Regions from separate parts of the Exiguobacterium sp. SH1S21 genome, predicted to be linked through region 1. Evidence: riboswitches for the same ligand, from Rfam matches in the RefSeq annotation. Region 1 holds a riboswitch; each other region holds the start of a gene.

Region 1 (5,226 bases):
ATGCGACGATTTTCTTCTCAGCAATCGCCATATGATCATCTTTACGAATCTCGACACCGTCGATACTCGTGTCACGGACAGCGTATGTCACTTGTCCTGACTTGACCGTAGTTGCGGCCGTCTTCATGACCGACTCGTTCGTCTCGACATCCGCTTCAGGATTGAACGCGATGGCAGCCGCTAGTCCTTGCGGTACCGTCTTCGTCGGAATGACCGAGACGCCGCAAGGTGCGACCGATGCCGCTTGCTCAGCGGCCATGATGATGTTCGAGTTGTTCGGGAAGATGAAGACGTGCTCGGCGTTCGCCGCTTCAATCGCTTTGACGATGTCTTCCGTCGACGGGTTCATCGTCTGCCCGCCTTCGATGACATGTGCGGCACCGAGCGAACGGAACAGTTCACTGACACCTTCACCCATGGCGACGGTGACGATCGCGTAAGGTACTTTCGCTTTGACGGCAGTCGCTTGAACGCCGTGCTGGTTGGCACCGTGCTCTTCTTCAAGAATCGTCGAATGCTGTTGACGCATGTTCTCGATCTTGACCGCGACAAGCTCACCAAAACGTTGTCCTTTCGTGATGACGTCGCCCGGCGTCTCGACGTGAACGTGGACTTTGAGCAACTCTTCGTCGGCGACGACAAGGAGCGAGTCTCCGAGTTCAGACAGCTCGTTACGGAACACGTCCTCATCGAACGGAGTCTGTTTCAACTTTTCGTCTTGGAAACGGACCATGATCTCCGTGCAATATCCAAATTCGATATCTTCCGTCGACATGAAACCTTGCGCAGCATGGTGTTCTGCCTCAACGAGGGCATCCATGACCGGTGCGTGCGGCTTCTCGAGCTCTTTCCCTTCAAGGCTCGCGAGGAACCCTTCATAGATGACGAGGAGACCTTGACCGCCTGAGTCGACGACACCGACTTCTTTTAAGACCGGCAACAAATCAGGTGTCCGCTCGAGCGAAGCTTTCGCTTCCGTGATCACTTGCTCCATGAACTCATTGAAATCGCTCGTCGACTCAGAGGCACGGAGCGCTTCGTCGGCCGCTTCACGAGCAACCGTCAAAATCGTTCCTTCAACCGGTTTCATAACCGCCTTGTATGCCGTGTCAACGCCACGTTTGAGTGCCTCGGCAAAGTCGAGTGTCGACAATTCTGTCTTTCCTTCGATCGATTTACCGAAACCACGGAATAATTGGCTCAAAATAACACCCGAATTCCCACGGGCCCCCATAAGTAGGCCGCGGGCAAACTTCGATGACACGTCAGCGATGTTCGCTGTGTCGAGTGCGGCCACTTCCTTCGCACCTGAAGTCATCGTCAAATTCATGTTCGTTCCCGTGTCGCCGTCTGGGACCGGGAAGACGTTAAGCGAATCCACGTAATCTGCATTTTGGCTCAAGTTGGCTGCACCGTTTGCGACCATTTGCGCAAACACCAATCCATCTAAACGTTTTAACCCCACACCAAATCCTCCTTCGTTCTCGTCAGTCATTCGTCAGACGAACGCCTTGTACGAATATATTTACCGACGAAACGTTTAATCCTAAAGTTTCACCGAGCGTGTATTTTACACGACTTTGCACGTTGTACGCGACTTCCGACACTTTCGTCCCGTAGCTCACGATGATGTGCATATCGATATGTACGTCTTCTCCATCTTGACGTACGACAACGCCACGCGCATAGTTCTCACGTTTGAGCAGTTCTGCGATCCCGTCTTTCAGTTGAGCTTGTGACGCCATTCCTACGACGCCGAAACATTCCATCGCCGCACCGCCCGCGAGTGTCGCGACCACGTCGTTCGTGATATCAATATTGCCATATGTTGTCTTCATTTCAATTGCCATATGGAGTAGCCTCCTTTATTCGGAATGATTCCTACAGTATATTCTACAATAAGTACCTAGTTATTAAAAGGACATGCCCCTAAACTCGGTCAATTGTAACCGCAACCCTCATTCATTATTAAAATCCTCATCCGTAATGTCAAGTTTTTTTCTTGTCATCCGGTTATTTTCTAGTTGCATCGTGAAAAAACCCATGCTAATATAAACGAGTGTCTATTAGGACGAACCCACATAAAAAAGGAGGGGAAACGCATGGCACGTAAATGCTACGTAACAGGTAAGTCACCTAAGTCAGGTAACAACCGTTCGCACGCACTCAACAAGACAAAACGTACTTGGGGTGTAAACGTACAAAAAGTTCGCATTCTCGTTGACGGTAAACCTAAACGAGTTTGGGTTTCAGCTCGCGCTCTTAAATCAGGTCTCGTTGAACGCGTATAATTACCATACACGAACGAAATAAATCCCAGCGGCATGCGCCGATGGGATTTTTTTTGTTTATTTCTTTATATACATAATCAAGACGTTGCCGCTATGAACGAGCAAGTCCGCCTCTTCCGCCGACCACTCGTTTGAGATCGTCAGCGCCTCATGGCTGACGACGTCATGGTTCTCGAGCGGGTACTTGACGCCACGAATCGAGACCGAGGCCCGTTTCCAAGGTACGAGCGACAAGTAATGGTCAGGACGACGCGGGAGACGATAGTCCCCTTTTCCGACGAGACGGACTTCTTGCCCGTCTGCGAACAACCGCATCTCGGGGTACGCTTCGAGCAGACCGACGTTGCTGAGCGTCATATCGAGCCTGCCCCCGAGTGCACCGTATACGTCGATCACGTCCGCCCCTTTCCCTCGTGCCGCCTCGAGAGCGATCTCAAGGTCGGTCACGTCTTTTTCAGACGGATAACGGACAGCTTCCTCCGGCACGGTGCCTGTGAACGAATCAAAGTCACCGACGAGCAGGTCCGGCTTCATTCCACGGTCGAGCAGCGTATGATAGCCGCCGTCGACGCCGATGACGTAATCGGCGTTCCGAGGAAGCTCAGGGACCGCTTCCGGGCTCGCAGCCACAATCAAGACGCGCATTATCTGATGTCCCGTGTCGCGAGCGTCGCGAAACGCGGCGCCGACGTGAACAAGAGCACGATCACGACCGCCGAGACGAGGAACGACGGCAACATATACGTCAAGTTATAGCCTAGCGAGTACAAGACGACCGGTCCTTCCGCATACTCGGCGAAGAAGACGATGCCAGAAACGACGTGCGCAACGTAGCGGAGCGCCGAGCCGATCAACGCCCCGAGAATCAAATAGAACGTGAGCGTTTTCTTGGCGCCGTCTTTTGCCGACTGTTTGACTTGCCCGGCGAAGATGCCGGCGACTCCGACGAGGCCGTAGGCGACCGTGTAGTCGAGTAAAAATTGGACCGGTGTGAAGATATAGGCCCCAAATAACAGTTGTAGCGTCCCGACGAGCGCGCCTGTCGCGAGTCCGCCTCTCAATCCATGCCGATACGCCATCACGAGAATCGGCAGCATCGCCAAGCTGACTGCTCCGCCTTGCGGCAACCGATATGGGATGAGCATGTCAAAGATCAGTCCGAGCGAGGCGAACAGCGAGATTTCAATGAGCGCCTGTAGTTTTAAACGTTGTTTCATCTTATTCCCTCCTTGATATGAGTGAACGACAAAAAGCAGCATGACGTAAACGCCATGCTGCTATCGTGTAGCAACGTGCATTTTCGCCACATCCCTACGTCCGTGTGAACGGAACAGGTTCAAAGGGTTAGCTCATGCCTCTCAGCCACAGATGTGACACCCCTTGCGACAATATTTGTTGTTCTACAGACAATTATACACGAGACGCGTTGCGAATGCTATCGATTGCGTCTTTATAGCTCGGTTCGTTATAGATGGCTGAACCGGCAACGAGGACGTCGGCACCTGCGTCGATACAAAGTTTTGCCGTCGCAGGATTTACCCCGCCATCGATCTCGATCTCGAAGTCGAGACGACGCGCTTGGCGCATCTCGCTGAGCGCCGCAATCTTCGGGACGACCGCTTCGATGAACGCTTGGCCGCCAAAGCCAGGGTTCACGGTCATGAGCAATACCATATCGACATCACCGAGCACGTGCTCGATTGATGACAACGGCGTATGTGGGTTCAAGACGACACCACACTTGGCGCCGGCTCCTTTGATTTGTTGCAATACGCGATGCAAATGGTTTGTCGCCTCGACATGGACCGTGACGATATCGGCGCCTGCTTGAACGAAGTCCTCGACGAACCGTTCCGGTTGGTCGATCATCAAATGGACGTCTAATACCATGTCCGACTTGTCACGCAAACTTTTGAGTACCGGCAGTCCAATCGAGATGTTCGGCACGAACTGACCGTCCATGACGTCAAAATGAATGTAATCGGCCCCTGCTTCTTGGACCGCTTTGACCTCTGCCTCAAGGTTGGCAAAATCGGCCGACAGGATCGATGGTGCGATTTTAATCATGTTAGTACCTCCGTTGTCTATCTTTTAATTCCTCCATAAACGTAACATAGTTCGCATAGCGGGTGGAAGCGATTTCTCCGGCCTCGACCGCCGCTTTGACGGCACAACCTGGCTCGTTCAAATGGGCGCAACCACGGAATTTACAGTCATCGTGCCGCAAGACGAATTCAGGGAAACACCAACGCATCTCCTCGACTTCAAGTTCTTCCGGGAACTCAAGACTCGAGAATCCAGGTGTATCGGCGACGAACCCGTCCGCGAGTGTGATGAGCGTGACGTGACGCGTCGTATGCTTCCCGCGGCCAAGCGCTTTCGAAATTTTACCAGTCGCGAGTTCGAGCTCCGGTGCGACCGCGTTCAGCAACGAACTCTTCCCGACGCCGGTCTGTCCGGCGAACACGCTCGTCTTGTCTTTGAACGCGCTGCGGATGAGCTCGATTCCAGCTCCGTCTTCGGTCGACGTCTCAATGACTTGATAGCCGATCGAACGGTATAGCGCTGCCGCCGCACTAATTTTTTCTTTTTCAGTTTCTAGCAACAAGTCCATCTTCGTCAACACGATGATTGGGTGAACTTGCTTCGATTCGATCAAAATGAGAAAGCGGTCAAGCAAATGAAACGAGAACGCCGGCTCTTTCACGGAAAAGAGCAGAAACGCCTGATCGATGTTGGCGATCGGCGGACGGACGAGATGGTTCGACCGCTCATCGACAGCCATGATGTAGCCGGTCCCGTCCCCTTGGTCTTGAATATCGACGTCGTCCCCGACGACGGGCGAAATGTTTCGGTTCCGGAAGTTTCCCCGGGCGCGACATCTGATTTCAACTTTCGTTTCGGTCATGACATCATAAAATCCACCTTGCAAGCG
Region 2 (5,226 bases), on a different contig from region 1:
TGCCCGAGAAGCGATCGTCCTGCACCTCCATTTGTGCGTATCGATTTTTTAATATTCGTTCCCAATCACGACGATTGGCAAATTTTCGTTTTGGCATCTCTCTCTCTCCTTTAGACCGGTTTCCTAAATGTGTTCGCCAAAAGTCGACATTTCCCTGTTCAATCGTACAAATTGTGTTGATTGAACCAGACGAGGTAGCGATTCCATTTGCCCTAGATGAGAAAGTATCCAGGTTCTCATCCTATTTCATACATGCTACGCTAATGTAAAATAGGGAAATAATGTAACTTACTAGGGGGTTGTTTTATGAAACGATTAGGACTACTTGGCTTAAGCGCGTTCTTGCTGACAGGTTGTACCGATCAAGCCGAGCAACCAATCGTCTCTCCTGATATGAACGAACAAGATGAAGAAGCGACGATCGAATGGACACGAGAAGATTTCAAAGACGTCTTTGACCAACACGAGACTGCCCAAGACTTGTTAGCAGCGCTCGAAACCCAAGGGCTAACACCGTTCCGTGAGACGTTCGAACGCGTCGTCATCGCCGGGGACGAGATCCATCATACGTACGCCGATATTTATCCGTTCAAGCTCGACGACGGCACGTACGCGACCGTCTATGAGAATGAAGACGGTGAAATCGCCAACGGTCCCGAGTCGGTCGCACCGCTCTTTTGGCAAGAAGAGTCGTTCACGCAATTCGTTGAGGAGATTGAGAAGCGCAAATACGGGACGAGTGCCCCCCCGACCGACGTCACATTGACGCAAGACGAGTTTCAATCGATTTACGACCGCCATGCCTACACGTCAGCGCTCATCGTCGAGCTCGACGAATGGGGAGTTCAAGTCGCACGCGACCCAATCGAGAACGTCATCATTGCCGGGAACGGCGTCAAGGAAGTGACGGCCGACTTGATCGTCTTTGAGATCGAAAACGGCTACGCCATCGTCTACGACCAAGACGGTGAGATTTTGAAAGCACCGGAGTCAATCGCCCAGCTGTTTTGGAACGAGACGGATTATGAAAACCTGCTCGAGAAGAATGAGTGATCACGTACCGCGACGTTTCAAGTCCCGATACTCGAGGAACAAGTTGAGCCATTGGACCGGTTTATCGGCTGACTCGGACGGATCATACCGATAGTTGGTCACATATACATGCCACGACAGCGCCCGATATACGCAACCGAGCTCTTCAGCGATCAACAAATGGCGCCATAGCAAGTCCCGCGGCGCCACACTTTCCCACTCAGCCAAGTAGACGGTACGCATCTTCTGAATCTGTTCATACCATGCGACTTCATCGTCTTCCGGCAACAAGTCGTAGAGCGCGTTCCAAAACACACGGACGCTGAAGAACGGATGGGTGACGGTCGCATCGCCCCAATCGAGAATACATAAGTCATCCGTCTGTTTGCGCCAAAAGATGTTGCCGCCATGTAAGTCGCCGTGCTCGAGACTCATCGGCACCCCAGTCGCGAGCTCGTCGCACATGGTGAGGAGTTCGTCTTGGAGCGCCAGCACCGCCTCTGCCTTATCTCGATCTAACCCCGTACATAACTCGGGTAAATACGTCCGTATCTCTTCTTTTAGACGAGCCGGACGCCGGTCCGGGATACCGTAGGCCAAAAGCGTATCCGTGTAATTCGCTTCTTTTCTCTGTAGTTTCGCATATTGACGCACAGCCGCTTTGTACCGACTGTGCTTGGGGTATTCACGAAGTGCATACCCGCCGATGTCTCGCATAAGTAGCCAGTTGCGTGTCGCGGCAATGGCGATGACCTCCGGGACGAGTCCCGGATGCCGTTCGGCTAGATGCATCGACAGTTCAGCCTCGCCACCACTGATTGCTGTCACCGCCTTGGCGTAGTAACGGTCTGCCCCGTACTCTCCATACATCAAGTATGTCAAATCGGTATCTTTCACAACCCGCCACGTCACGCCTGGCACGTGACCATCGAGCCAGTGCTCGAACTGTTCACGGTAAGACTCGTCACGCCATGGGATGGCATCCCTCACTGACCTCACTTCCTTTCACCACACTTCGTTTAGGAGGAAATAATATGGACGTTGTCTATTATTCATACCCGGTCGATGCGCTACTCTATATGTATTTAGGTGCGACGGCTGTCTTCAGCTTCATAATTGGTCTAGTCGTTCGCCGTGTGTCGAGACGTCCAGATATCAGCTTTTGGACGACGATCGTGCTCAGCTTTGTCGGACTATGTCTTTCACTCGGCTGGTTCCGTAACGCCTCGGTCACCGTATTTATGGGTACACTCCCGTGGGTCATCAATCTCATGTTTTCCCTGTTTTTATACGCCCTGTATAGCGGTATCATTTATTTCATCTTCCGACCGCGAAAAATTGAGGCAACAAAATAACGTTATGCTATACTCAAACCAATAAACGACCACTAGGGGAGCCTTCGGGCTGAGACGGCAACTGCCGGACCCTTCGAACCTGATCTGGCTCATACCAGCGTAGGGAAGTGGCTTGGATACGTCTGTCTGTCCACGCCACTTTTCCACTTGGAGAAGTGGCGTTTTCATTTTGAAAGGAGACACTTCATGCGTATTCAACAACTCACTTGGATGGCGATGCTCATCGCCATCGCCATCATCGGCTCCTTATTCATCTCCATCCCGACCGGTGTCGCCCGGGCCTATCCGGTGCAACATATGGTGAACGTCATCGCCGCCGTCACCGTCGGTCCGATTGGTGCCGTCCTCGTCGCGTTCGTGACCGGACTCGTCCGTGTCATGACCGGGACCGGGTCGTTGCTCGCCTTCCCAGGTGGTATGATCGGCGCCTTGCTTGCTGGACTATTTTACGTGCGGACGAACCGGGTCGCTTTCGCTGCGCTCGGTGAAGTCATCGGGACGGGCGTCATTGCCTCGCTCATCGCCGTCCCGTACGCGAAAATCTTAATGGGTTCTGAGTTTGGGGCGCTGTTCTTCTTCCCGGTCTTCCTCGCCTCGAGCGTGACTGGAGCCATCCTCGGCTGGATCGTCTTGGCTCGGGTCAAACAATTGCGTCCGCTTACGATAAAGCGATAATTGAACAACAACCACCAAAACAGGGACGGCCGACTTAGGAAGGCTGTCCCTGCTTCACGTGATACACCCAAATCTCTTCCCCGTTCGCTTCATCAATCAAGCCACTGTCCTCGAATCCGCCCTTCGCATAAAACCGTTTCGCCGGTTCATTCGTCGGATGGAGGCTGAGGATGAGGTCATCGACATCAAATCGCTCTTGCATCCACTCAATCGCAAGTTGCAAAAATGTTGACCCGATGCCTTTCCCTTGCTCATCCATATCAATCATAAAGCGGTCGAGCCAGACGTAACGCTCCACCTTGTTCTCGGCCCCGACCATCATGAAGCCGACCGGTTGATTGTCTCGACAGAGCGCGTAGCACGTCCACGCGTACTTGACGTCGACGTCCATCTCGCGGAGCGATTCCGCGTTCGTTTCGATAAAGCGGGCCTGACCAGGTGCGACGGTCAAGGCGACGACCGCATCCAAGTTCGTCTCATCAATCGGTTGAATCGTCAACGCATCGGTAGCCATCGTTGTACCTCCTCCATGTCCTGCCCGCGTTTCGGCAAGATGTAGGCGCTGACCGACGAGTTATACAAATACACATAATCGGCTTCCTCGACGACTTCCTTGATGCCGCTCCATGAGACTTTCGTCTCCCCGAACGCATTTTTGTCACGAAGACCGTCTTCATCCAGATCCATCGTATGCGGGCCGATCATGCCTTCATTGCTTCGTTCTTGAATCATCCGCTTCGTCTGTTTTCGGATATGCCGTTCAAAATACTTCGGATAATACAGAAACCAGATGAGGCTGATGACGCCATACACCCCAAACAGCCACCAGCTCGTATCTTGAAACAATGTCGCGAACGTCAAAGCGCCACCACCTAAAATGATGACGGGCCCGATGATGCGCTGCAGGAATAGCATCCTCTTCCCTATCTTTGAACGTCTAATATGACTCAAGTTGAAGTGAATGTAGTCTTCTTCCGTCAATTCGTATTGGATTTCCATATGTATCCCTCCTCGGTGTCGTATACGTCTTCGTTCAAGAAAAGTTCCGCTTCAGGCTCCTATTCGCTAAAATGAAAGCAAAGGAGTGACACGATGAAACAAATCCACCATCTCTGTATCCAAACGCCCGACTATGCGGCGTCAAAGCAATTTTATGAAACGCTCGGTTTTGAGCTCGTCCAAGAGTCACCCAACTTCCATACCCGGGCGTTCAACAGTTGGCTCAAGCTCGGCGACTTCTATATCGAACTCCAGACGGCGAAGACCGACGAGACGTTATCGCCGTATTCGAAACATGCGGCCGGACCCGTTCACTTCGCCTTGTACGTCGATGACCTTGAAGCGGAAGTCCGTCGGCTCGAGGCGCTCGGTGTCACGTTCTTGCCGAAACATGGCGGCAACATCTACTTCGTCGTCGATGGACATTTGAGCAAACTAAAAGCCCCGGAAGACACGATCATCGAGCTTCGGGACACATTTTTGATCAAGTGAGGCGCTCGCCTCGCTTTTTTTCGTCCGTATCGCACACCCCCATGTTTCCCGCCACCTACGAACAGGTACATGAAAAAGAATACGACGTGTACGTACCGTTTGGAGGCTATTTATGAAATATCTTGATTATTGGAGTTATCTGTCACTATCACTTGCCAAACTATTTTTATTCAGCGTCTTGACCGCGAGCGCGTTCAACGTTCATTTTTTACTCGTCAATATCGGGATGATTCTCATGATGACGAGCTGGGCTCTACTCGTGAAGACGAAAACACGGCGCTGGATTTTATTCGCCTCGCTGTTTCTACACAGCACACTCCTCATCTCCGACGTCTGGTATTACCGCTATTTCGGCAATCTGTTGTCGGTCGCGCTTTTGTCAGACGTTGGTCAGATGGGCGACGTCGGCGGCGGCTTCCTGACGTTGATTCAACCGACCGACTTTCTATTGTTCGCGGACCTGGTGCTTTATACCGCTGTCCTCGTCTATATGAGAAAAAGACCTGCGCAAGTCACAGGAAAAAACCGCCGGATCGCCGCTGCCGGTTTTGTCATCGGCTTGGCCGCCTTCGTCGTTCCATTAACCGTCAGTCAGCCGAATGATGACGAGCAAGCACCGATTTCGAACATGCGTGAATATTACGAGTACGGCTTTTGGGGGTATCACGGCCTC
Region 3 (5,226 bases), on a different contig from region 1:
TCCCGACGCTCGCCATCAATGACAACCTACCCTACGTCGAGTCTCAACTCGACGAAGTGAACTTTCATTACGTGGAAGAGACGCTCGACGAGGTCGAGACGAGCGGCGGCATGATCATCGTCGGTTGGGGTTCGCCCGGGCGCCTCATGCACCATTCCACACTGTACAAGACGTTATTCGCCGAGCACGAGGCGAGCATGTATTGTATCGGTACGACGTCAAAAGGCGAACCGCAACAAATTCGCATGGCCAATGAAAATACGGTACTCGAAGCGTTCAATAACGAATCGATCAAACCGAAATTTAAGATCTTGAAAGAGACAAAACAGGACGACTCGAAATGAGTCGTCCTGTTTTTTATCGCACGCCGATCCATACACTTACTCCGAACAGCGTGAACAAGAGTGACGCCAACAGAAAATCGTTTCGCGTGACCGGAATCACCTCGTACGTGGAACGATGTTCACCCGTAAATCCCCGAGCCTCCATCGAGAACGCGATCCGCTCGGCTTGACGGATAGCGCCGGCAAGAAGCGGGATTAGGAGTTTCGGGATGTGCCGCACGTGATCGATCCGGGTGTCGAGGCGCACCCCACGTAAGGCATGCGTTTCATAGAGCTGCATCAGTTCGATCTTTAAAATCGGGAAAAAGCGAAAGCCGACGAAGACGCTATAGGCGATGTTCGGAGACAATCTCGCCTGCTGCATCAGACTGTAGACGAACCGCTTCGGGTCCGTCGTCAGCGTGAACAGAAGCGACAGGACCGTAAAGGCGAGGACCCGAAGCGAAAGTGTCGCCGCCAACAACACGTTCTCCTCGGTGACATCATTGCCGAAGAGCGAGAACACGACTTGCCCGCTCGCCTCTCTGCCGAAGACGAGCGTCGTCCAAAGCGTCCCGAGCGCGGTCAGTAAAAATGGGATCATGAACAGTCCCCATCGCTTCCAGCTCACGTCGGAAAAGATGAATTGGAGGGCGAGTGTGCCGAAGAAGACGACGAGCGGAGTCCACGGGTTGTACATGAAGGCGAGACCGAACATGAGACACGTCACGGTCAAGAACTTGATTGTCGGGTTCATCTCGTGAAACGTCATCAAAGCGCCTCCGTCAACAGTCCGTGGGCCCGCAATAAGTCCGAGTCGTCCCAAATCGACGCATCGTACGGCCCACTCAAGTTCCCGTCACTCATCAAATAATACGTGCTCGCGGCACGGGCGAAACTGAGATCGTGCGTTACGAACAAGACCGTCTGCCCCGCACGGACTCGTTCAGCTATCAATGCATGGAGCGCTCGAAGTGATGCCTCGTCTTAACCGGCCGTCGGTTCATCAAACGCGAGCAGTTGTTTACCCGACAGAAGCATCACCCCGATGGCGAGTCTCCGTTTTTGACCGTGACTGAGTGAGAGTGGATGGGCGCCACGCAGACGTTCAAGCCCGAGGCGTGCCAACATGTCCTCGATTGAACGGTTATGTCCATACGCTAGTTCCCGCGACACGTCACTCGTCACAAACAAATGTGCCGGGGATTGCGGGACGAGCCCGACTTCACGGTGATGCCGCGCCAGGCTTTTTAGCCACGTCGATTTGCCGCTGCCGTTCCGACCAAGGATGGCGATCACATCCCCGGGGGCCACTGCGATTTTGCTCGCTACAAGTTGGAACTTTTTGTGATTCACTTTCGGTATCTGAAATAATATGTTTGTGCCCCGTGTCGTTTCAATCGGCGTAAATGTATAATCCGGTTGAACGACGAACGATCCATCGCCTGCGATCCTTCCGTTCACGAGTTCCAAGTGCCGGTCAAAGAAGTCGCCCCACATGTACGGACGATGCTCGATGACGACGATATTGACGTTCCGTGCGGACTTGTCGAGCCAGCGAACGAACCGACGTGCCGTCGCCGGGTCGAGGTGTGAGAGCGGTTCGTCGAGTAAGAGCCATTCCGGACGTCCGATCAAGGCACAGGCGACGGCGATTTGCTGCTTCTCGCCCCCTGATAAATCATGGATGGTGCGGTGGCGATAATCGGACAAATGTAACTCGTACAAAATCGCTGAGACACGGCCCATCATTTCGCTTCGGACGACCGAAAAGTTTTCGAGCGTGAAAATCAGCTCTTCCTCTACCGTCTGCATGACGAACTGGCTGTCCGGGTCTTGAAACACCGTCCCGACGCGGCGATTCACCTCGCCAGGCCGATACGTGGCATAGGACCGACCGAATAGATGCAATCGCCCCGTCACAATCCCATCACAGTTGTCCGGGTAGAGCCGATTGAACAAGGCGAACAAAGTCGACTTCCCCGACCCGCTCGCCCCGGTGATGAGCGTCCTGCCGTCCGTAAGACGAAGTGTGATATCTGTCAATACGTCGCGTCCTTCCCCCGGGAAACGAAACGCCAGACGCTCGGTCTCAACCATGTGCCTTCCTCTGCCGGGTGACGGCATATCCTTCTAGCGCACCCGTTCGAAGCAACAAGTCGCTCAAAATCTTCCCGCCGATCCCTGCGATGAGCATCCCGCTCGTCGCCCGTAGTGCGAACATCAAAGCCACGTACGTCGGACTGAGCGCGCTGAGACCTCCCATGACGTACGTATATGCGAAACTCGTCATTGCCGCACCGAATCCGGCGAGCATGAGCACCCACAAGTCATACCGCTTATACCCGGTTAGTGCGAACGCCGCTTCGGCGCCGAGTCCTTGAATGATGCCGACGAGGATGATGCGCGGACCGATCGCATTGCCGATCATCATCTCGATCGACGCCGCGAGCACTTCCGACAAAAAGGCGGCGCCTGGCTTTCGAATGATGTAGGCGGTAATAATCGAGACGATGAACCAAATCCCAAAAATCCATTCATAGGCGATCGGTCCAATGAGACCGGCCCAAAGGTTCCCGACATGGACGAACGCCAAATAGACGACGGCAAAGACGACCGATAAAATCGACAGCAATACGATTTCTTTCAACTTCCATGAGTTAAGCATCAACGCGTCCCTCGTGCGACGGACTGTTCACACTGAACGTGACCGTCATGACGACGTGGCTCGTCTTCTCGCGGACGCGGTTGAACGTCGCCTCATAAAACGCGAACACCGGCTCGATATCTCCGTGGATCCCTGAGGCATAATGCATCGTGTCATTGAAGACGCCCCGTGCTTTCGCGAAATCGACCTCTTCATAGATAATGTCCATGTAATCATCATCACCGAGCGGGTAGAGTGCGAACTGTGAAGAGACGTATTGGGCAGCCGCTCGCCCGTTCACCGGCTCACTCGATACGTCGAGCAGATTGTCCCCGGCCGTGTCGCCCGGACATCCGGCCGAGAACGTCCCGCTCATCGACACATGCGCCCCTGTTCTCGTGGCGTGTGACAAGACTGCTTTCGCGACGTCAAACACGTGCTCGGCCCGACCGCGAATCACGGTCGATACATCGTCCGTGTGCCTCCAGACGTTGCTTAAATCAGTCTCTTTGAGTGCTCCTTTGATGACCGGTATGAACTCTGACGTCATCGGGCTTAGCGTAAAGCGGAACCCGACGATCGGGCTCGTTCCACATTGTTGATTCATGATGATTCCCCCCTTATTTGGTTACACAAAAAAGCCGCATCCATGAGAATGCGGCCACTTATCCAATCATCAATCCATCAGAAAAAGTGCCACACTTCCTCACGCCAGTATTACCTGGATCGAGTTATAAGGGATTGGAGCCATGCTCACATCTCAGCCGAAGCACCCCTAGTGTAGTCCAATGTATGCGGTTGTTCATGCAAGCAAAAGTATAGCCGTTCGATTCTGAATTGTAAACGGTTAAATCATGAAAACGTCGCGATTCCGTTTCCTGGAAGCGTATCCCGTAACGTTGTCCAGTCTGACGCCATCTCTTCGTCTGACAGTAGACAGGCGTCAAGTTCAAGCTCGACGCGCACTCGGTCCATTCGGTGACCGATCAAGACGAGCTCCGTCTGGCGGTCGCCGTACGGCTCGATGTAATCGGCCTCAAGCTCTGGTTCGGCGGCGAACATCTGCTTTCGTTCCGCGTCAGGAAGCGTCGCGAGCCAACGGCCCGCATGTTCGAGCGTCGACGCGTACCCCGCTTGGGAGAACAAGCACGCGATGTCGTTCCGTGAGGCGATCCATAAAAAACCTTTCGCCCGGACGACTTCTTCCGGGAACTGTTCGATCCACGCATGTAAACGCTCCGGGTGGAACGGACGGCGGCGGCGATAGACGAACGAACTGATGCCGTACTCTTCGGTTTCAGGGGTATGGTCGTCTGTCTCGAGCTCTTGGATCCATCCGGCGGCGTGCATCGCCTGGTCAAAATCGAACAAGTTCACGTCTAATAGGTCGGACAACAACACGTTCCCGTATGTGCTTGTCAAAAGTTGCGCCGCCGGGTTTAACGCGCGTAACAGACTTTCGATCTCGTGCAGTTCCGGTTCCGTGACCCGGTCTGCCTTGTTGAGGACGATGATGTCGGCAAATTCGACTTGATCGACGAGCAAGTCGACGACTTCCCGGACATCACCCGTGTCGACAGCCTGTTTCCGTTCATGCAGTGATTCGCCCGAGTTGAAGTCTTTTAAAAATCGATACGCGTCGACGACCGTCACCATCGCGTCAACATACACACGGCTCGTCAAGTCGATACCCAAGGCGTCATCCGCATATGTAAACGTCTGCGCGACCGGGATCGGCTCCGAGATACCAGACGACTCGATGATGATGCCGTCGAGCTGTCGGTCGTTCGCAATCTCGCTGACCGCTTCGAGTAAATCTTCTCGCAACGTGCAGCAGATGCAGCCGTTAGACAGCTCCACCAACTTCTCGTCCGTCCGTGAAAAACCTGCCCCGTCAATCAATCGCTCATCGATGTTCAGCTCGCTCATGTCGTTGACGATGACGGCATATTTTTTACCATCCCGATTGTTCAACATATGATTGAGCAACGTCGTCTTGCCACTTCCTAAATATCCGGACAAGACTGTGATCGGAATTCGTTTCATGATGTATACCACCTTTAAATCGTAATCATTACTTTTTAGATAATGAACGGGATCACGTCCGTTGTCAACAAAAAAAACACGCTCAAAAGGAGTAAACTGTACCCTGAGTAATAGACACTAAAAAAAGTCTATTGCTCAGGGTTTTTGTGTACACTGAACTAAATCATATCGGGAGTGGATTTGAGATGTCGAAGAAGCTGTTTACGTCGA
Region 4 (5,226 bases), on a different contig from region 1:
CGCGGCCGACGAGATTATCACACTCTTCGAGCGGAATCGCGAATATCAAGAGTGGATTGGGGCGCCTAGCGAGAAGACGAAAATTATCGCCAACGGGATTGACGACCGTCATATCCACGCTACGCTTGAGCGAGCTGAGAATGATGTGTTCCAAATCGGGGCTATCGTCCGCCTCGTTCCGATCAAGGATTTGAAGACGATGATTTATTCCGCAAAAATCCTTCAAGAGCGCCATCGGCTGTTTAAACTGACAATCATGGGTCCGCTTGATGAGGACGAAGAGTACGCCGAAGAATGTCGTCTACTGATTGAGCAGAGCGGGCTGACCGACTATGTCGAACTCGTCGGGAAAGTGAACGTACAAGACTGGTTGCCGAAATTTGATTTGTTGTTGCTGACGAGCATATCGGAAGGGCAGCCGCTCGCCATTTTAGAAGGGATGGCGGCTGGCATCCCTTGGGTGGCGACCGATGTCGGGGCTTGTTCGGAACTACTTTACGGACGCGCTGATGATCCGTTCGGTCCGGCCGGCTTCATCGTTCCTCCGGTCCATCCGGAAGCCATCGCTGACAAAGTCGAATGGATGATGGATTATCCGCGCGAACGGATGCGCTTCGGTAAAAACGGCCGCGAGCGTGTCCGTCAGTATTATCGATTGCAACAGTTCGTCGACCGCTATAAAGCCATCTATGAAGCGAGGAGGGAACAGTATGGCGGGCATCGGGTTTAAGTTACAAAAGCTGTTTCAAGAAGACTATTACTCTTCAAGACTGAAGGCGTACACGTTTTCCGGTCTCGTCACATCGGGCCCTTGGCTGATCGTCATCCTCGTTGTCGGTACGATTCAATGGTTGGCGTTTCAGATGCCGATGTTGTCACTCGAGGAACGGACACTGTTTATGCTATCCGTGTCTTACGCGTTCATTTTCTCGCAAATTCTATTTAGTTTTCAGCAGCTCGTCGTCACGCGATACGTGGCTGATTTATTTTATGAAAAGAAAGCCCATGAGATCTTTCCTGTCTTCACCGGCATGTTAAAAGTGACGATTCTCGCTGCCGTCGTCATGTATAGCGTGTTTTGGCTGATTTCACCGCTCAGTTTCGCCTATAAGCTCGTCCTGTTCGTCTTATTCATGACCATCAACGTCATCTGGGTCATGTTCCTGTTCTTGAGCGCCGCCAAATTTTATCAAGCGGTCGCTTACAGCTTCTTGCTAGGCGGGGTTATTTCAGTCGCGAGCGTCTATTTGATCAGTCGTCTCATGGTCAACCCATCGAGCCTCGAGCTTCTGTTTGGCTTTACTGTTGGGATGGTCGTGACGCTGTTCGGGCTATTCTTCGCGATGCTCCGAACGTTTCCACTTAGGTATGCGACGCGAGAGTTTTCATACTTCCGGTACTTTGATAAGTATCCGGACTTGTTTGCGATTGGTGTGTTATACGTGCTTGGAATCTGGGTGACCAACTTCATCATTTGGTTTGGTGAAGGGCGCATGGTGATTGCCGATTCGTTCGTGTTCAATCCGTATTATGACACGGCTGTGTTCTGGTCGTACTTGACGATCATCCCGACCCAGCTCTTGTTCGTCGTCGCTGTCGAGACAAGGTTTTACGAGCGCTATCGAACGTTTTACGGCTTGATCAATTATGGCGGGGCGTTACACCAAATTGAGAAGGCGAAGCAGACGATGACGACGGTGTTGAAAAATGAATTGATCCGACTTGGGCGAAGTCAAGGTGTCGTCACCTTGTTCGCGATCCTGATGGCGGGTGTGTTCGTCGGTTGGATCGGTGTCCCGGAAGAAGTCGGTCAAATTTTCCGGATGACGACGCTCGCCGCGTTCGCGAACGCGATGATTCTCGTACTGACGCTGCTCTTGCTTTATTTTGAGGACCGGCGTGGTGCGTTGTTCGTCAACCTATCGTTCTTCACATTGAACGCCTTGTTCACGTTGTCGTTACTATCGCGCGGGATCGATTGGTATGGGGTCGGCTTTGCAATCAGCACGATCATCACGTTCTTTATCGCAGGACTGCGCTTGATTTATTTTATGGGGAAGGTCGATTATTACGTGTTCGCGGCCTCGAACCGTCGTAAGCTCGGGACGGAACGGTTCTCGCATTTTGGGAGCGCTCTCAACCGTCGCTTCTCGCGTTAAAGGGTTTGCATTTTTCAAAAAGATTGATATGATGTGGTCGAAGATGACCGAATTTCATAATGTTTGCCACTAGGGGAGTCGCTTGACGCGGCTGAGATGGACAAGGTCCAGACCCTTTGAACCTGATCTAGTTCACGCTAGCGGAGGGAAGTGGGCGAAACGTCCTTTCTCACACTCTTTGTGTATGGCCGACGCCGCTTCCGTTATGGGAGGCGGCGTCTTTTTTCATACAAAGGAGGAGAATACGATGACATTTACCGCACACATCCGCCAAGAGGCCGACGCCTTGTTTGAGGCGAGTTTCCACCATCCGTTCGTCCGCGCGCTCGGAGACGGGACGCTCGACGAGGCGAAGTTTCGGCATTACGTGATGCAAGACTCGTACTACTTGAATCAATTTTCGAAAGTACAGGCGAAGGGCGCTACACTTGCCCCGACGATGGAGCTGGCGAGCCGATTTTTGACGCACGCCCTCCACACGATCGAGGCGGAGCACGAGTTGCATCGGGAATTTTTTACGATGCTCGCGGTTAGTGACATGGAGTGGGCGACGTTCGAACCAGCTCCGACGGCTTATGCATACGCGCTCCATATGCAACAAGCCGGCCCGACGCTCGGAGACGTGCTCGCGGCGATTCTTCCATGCTACTGGGTGTATTACGAGATCGGGGAGCGCTTGAAGGACGCAGAACCAGACCATCCGATTTACTCTGTTTGGATTGCGACGTACGGTTCGGAATGGTTCCGTGAACTTGTCGAAGAGCAGATCGAGCGACTTGATGAATTGGCGGGACAAGCGACGGAGTCAGAACGGATTCGCTATCAGCAACTGTTTTTGAAAAGTTGCTACTATGAGCTCGCGTTTTGGGAGATGGCCTGGACACTCGAATCGTGGGAACTGCCGCTTGAGGTGGGACAATGAGGCCGGATCTATGGGAAGCCGTCCGGTTGAAGCGACCGCTCGTCCATAACATTACGAACACCGTCGTCGCTAACTTCTCGGCCAACGGGTTGCTCGCCGTCGGGGCTTCCCCGGTCATGGCCGATGCGATCGAAGAAGTGGCAGACATGGCGACCGTGAGCGATGCCCTCGTCTTAAACATCGGGACGCTTGACGCTATGACCGAGGCGACGATGATACGTGCCGGACAAGCCGCGAATCAGTCGGATCGTCCTGTCGTCCTAGACCCGGTCGGTGTCGGGGCGACATCGTTCCGCCGCGACGTCGTCGAACGGATTTTGCAAGACGTACGCGTCACGGTCATCCGTGGGAACGCCGGGGAAGTCGCCACGCTTGTCGATGCCGGTTGGACGACGAAAGGGGTCGACGCCGGAAGCGGCACACATCATCCGCAACAACTCGCCGAACGAGCAGCGAACCGATATAGCTGTGTTGTCGCGATTACCGGGGCGACAGATTTCGTGAGCGATGGGACGGTCACGCTAGAAATTTTGGGCGGGCATCCGCTCATGACAGAGACGACAGGCACTGGCTGTCTACTCAGTGCGGTCGTCGGTGCGTTCCTTGCTGTTGAACCGGACGTGATGACGGCAACCTCGACCGCGCTCACCGGATATGCACGATGCGGCGAGTTGGCGAGTGAAGCAGCGACGGGTCCGGGGGATTTCCCGATCCACTTTCTCAACGCGCTCGCTACCATGACGTCAACTGACCTGCCGAGCGACCGAATCGAGGTGTTCGCGCGATGAGGCCTCAAGTCTTGACCATCGCCGGCTCGGACTCTGGCGGGGGCGCCGGAATCCAAGCCGATTTGAAAACGTTTCAAGAATTAGGCGTATTTGGCACGAGTGTCGTGACCGCGGTGACGGCTCAAAACACGCGTGGCGTGCACGGTGTCGAAGCCGTCTCCGCCGACCTCGTCGCACGCCAGCTCGATGCAGTCGGATCAGACTTTATCATCTCGGCGTGCAAGACCGGGATGCTGTTCAATCGTGAGTTGATTGATGTCGTAGCTGACGCGCTCGAGCAGCATCGTTTTCAAAATGTCGTCGTCGATCCGGTCATGATCGCTAAAGGCGGTGCGACCTTGCTTGAACGGGACGCCGTCACCGCGCTACGGACGAGGCTGTTACCGATGGCGACGGTCGTCACGCCAAATATCCCTGAAGCTGAAGTGTTGACCGGCTTGACGATTTGTACGTTCACTGATCGTATGAAAGCAGCTGAGCGCTTGTTGTCTTACGGGGCAGACGTCGTCATGTTGAAAGGCGGTCATTTGGATGGTCCTCTCGCCGAAGACCTAGTCATGACGAAAACCGATACGTTTCGAATGGTGACGCCACGGTTGCTGACGAAAGATACGCACGGGACCGGTTGCACGTTTTCGGCTGCGCTAACAGCGGAGCTCGCGAACGGGTATACCGTTATGGAAGCCGCGCAGAAGGCGAAACAGTTCATCCATAGTGCCATCGCCCACGGATTAAAGATCGGCAACGGGCATGGACCGACAAATCATTGGGCGTATAACAAGCACCCGAAAGAGGTGGTTTCCATTGAATTCATCGCCTATCGTTGAGCGGTTAAAGCTCTACTTCATCTGCGGCACGGCGGATACGTTTGATCTCGTTCAGACGGTCGAAACGGCGTTTCAATGTGGTGTGACATGTTTTCAATTTCGCGAAAAAGGTAAAGAGCCACTGTATGGGGATAAAAAAGAAGCGATGGCACGAGCGTTGCATACACTTTGTCGACAGTACCGTGTCCCGTTCATCGTTAACGATGACGTCGAATTGGCAATCAAACTCGATGCAGATGGGGTCCACGTCGGACAAGAAGATGTAGCAGCCGAAGTCGTTCGTCGGCGAATCGGTTCAAACAAGTGGCTCGGTGTCTCGGTCCACTCGATCGAGCAAGCCGCAACGGCTTCGAGATACGCCGACTATGTCGGAATTGGACCGGTTCATCCGACTGTGTCGAAACAAGACGCGGCCGAAGTGAACGGAACGGTGCTCATTCGGCAAGTTCGAGCCCGGTTTCAGCATTTGCCAATCGTGGGGATTGGTGGAATCATGCCTGAACACGTCGAAGCGATTCGACGTGACGGGG

What was found. Region 1 has a riboswitch for thiamine pyrophosphate ahead of thiT (energy-coupled thiamine transporter ThiT). Riboswitches for the same ligand answer to the same signal wherever they lie in the genome.
Region 2: linked by a shared signal. The riboswitch ahead of thiW (energy coupling factor transporter S component ThiW) and the one ahead of thiT (energy-coupled thiamine transporter ThiT) in region 1 are both predicted to bind thiamine pyrophosphate.
Region 3: linked by a shared signal. The riboswitch ahead of EVJ24_RS08040 (YkoF family thiamine/hydroxymethylpyrimidine-binding protein) and the one ahead of thiT (energy-coupled thiamine transporter ThiT) in region 1 are both predicted to bind thiamine pyrophosphate.
Region 4: linked by a shared signal. The riboswitch ahead of tenA (thiaminase II) and the one ahead of thiT (energy-coupled thiamine transporter ThiT) in region 1 are both predicted to bind thiamine pyrophosphate.

The regions. Positions count from the first base shown of each region.
Region 1 is NZ_SJUY01000003.1:174,743-179,968, forward strand. Features, by position in the region: gene EVJ24_RS06180 (DAK2 domain-containing protein) at 1-1,465, opposite strand, end outside; gene EVJ24_RS06185 (Asp23/Gls24 family envelope stress response protein) at 1,488-1,850, opposite strand; gene rpmB (50S ribosomal protein L28) at 2,103-2,291, shown strand; gene EVJ24_RS06195 (thiamine diphosphokinase) at 2,349-2,936, opposite strand; gene thiT (energy-coupled thiamine transporter ThiT) at 2,936-3,508, opposite strand; TPP riboswitch at 3,583-3,682, opposite strand; gene rpe (ribulose-phosphate 3-epimerase) at 3,702-4,358, opposite strand; gene rsgA (ribosome small subunit-dependent GTPase A) at 4,360-5,226, opposite strand, start outside.
Region 2 is NZ_SJUY01000001.1:657,296-662,521, forward strand. Features, by position in the region: gene EVJ24_RS03270 (DUF402 domain-containing protein) at 1-97, opposite strand, end outside; gene EVJ24_RS03275 (hypothetical protein) at 307-1,053, shown strand; gene EVJ24_RS03280 (aminoglycoside phosphotransferase family protein) at 1,054-2,022, opposite strand; gene EVJ24_RS03285 (hypothetical protein) at 2,067-2,387, shown strand; TPP riboswitch at 2,412-2,510, shown strand; gene thiW (energy coupling factor transporter S component ThiW) at 2,574-3,062, shown strand; gene EVJ24_RS03295 (GNAT family N-acetyltransferase) at 3,097-3,576, opposite strand; gene EVJ24_RS03300 (YcxB family protein) at 3,558-4,061, opposite strand; gene EVJ24_RS03305 (VOC family protein) at 4,155-4,553, shown strand; gene EVJ24_RS03310 (LTA synthase family protein) at 4,666-5,226, shown strand, end outside.
Region 3 is NZ_SJUY01000004.1:231,429-236,654, forward strand. Features, by position in the region: gene EVJ24_RS08015 (DUF1643 domain-containing protein) at 1-344, shown strand, start outside; gene EVJ24_RS08020 (energy-coupling factor transporter transmembrane component T family protein) at 358-1,095, opposite strand; gene EVJ24_RS08025 (hypothetical protein) at 1,095-1,280, opposite strand; gene EVJ24_RS08030 (ATP-binding cassette domain-containing protein) at 1,311-2,423, opposite strand; gene EVJ24_RS08035 (ECF transporter S component) at 2,416-2,991, opposite strand; gene EVJ24_RS08040 (YkoF family thiamine/hydroxymethylpyrimidine-binding protein) at 2,984-3,577, opposite strand; TPP riboswitch at 3,657-3,757, opposite strand; gene EVJ24_RS08045 (GTP-binding protein) at 3,823-5,016, opposite strand.
Region 4 is NZ_SJUY01000001.1:616,272-621,497, reverse strand. Features, by position in the region: gene pelF (GT4 family glycosyltransferase PelF) at 1-730, shown strand, start outside; gene pelG (exopolysaccharide Pel transporter PelG) at 711-2,159, shown strand; TPP riboswitch at 2,221-2,325, shown strand; gene tenA (thiaminase II) at 2,407-3,081, shown strand; gene thiM (hydroxyethylthiazole kinase) at 3,078-3,869, shown strand; gene thiD (bifunctional hydroxymethylpyrimidine kinase/phosphomethylpyrimidine kinase) at 3,866-4,696, shown strand; gene thiE (thiamine phosphate synthase) at 4,674-5,226, shown strand, end outside.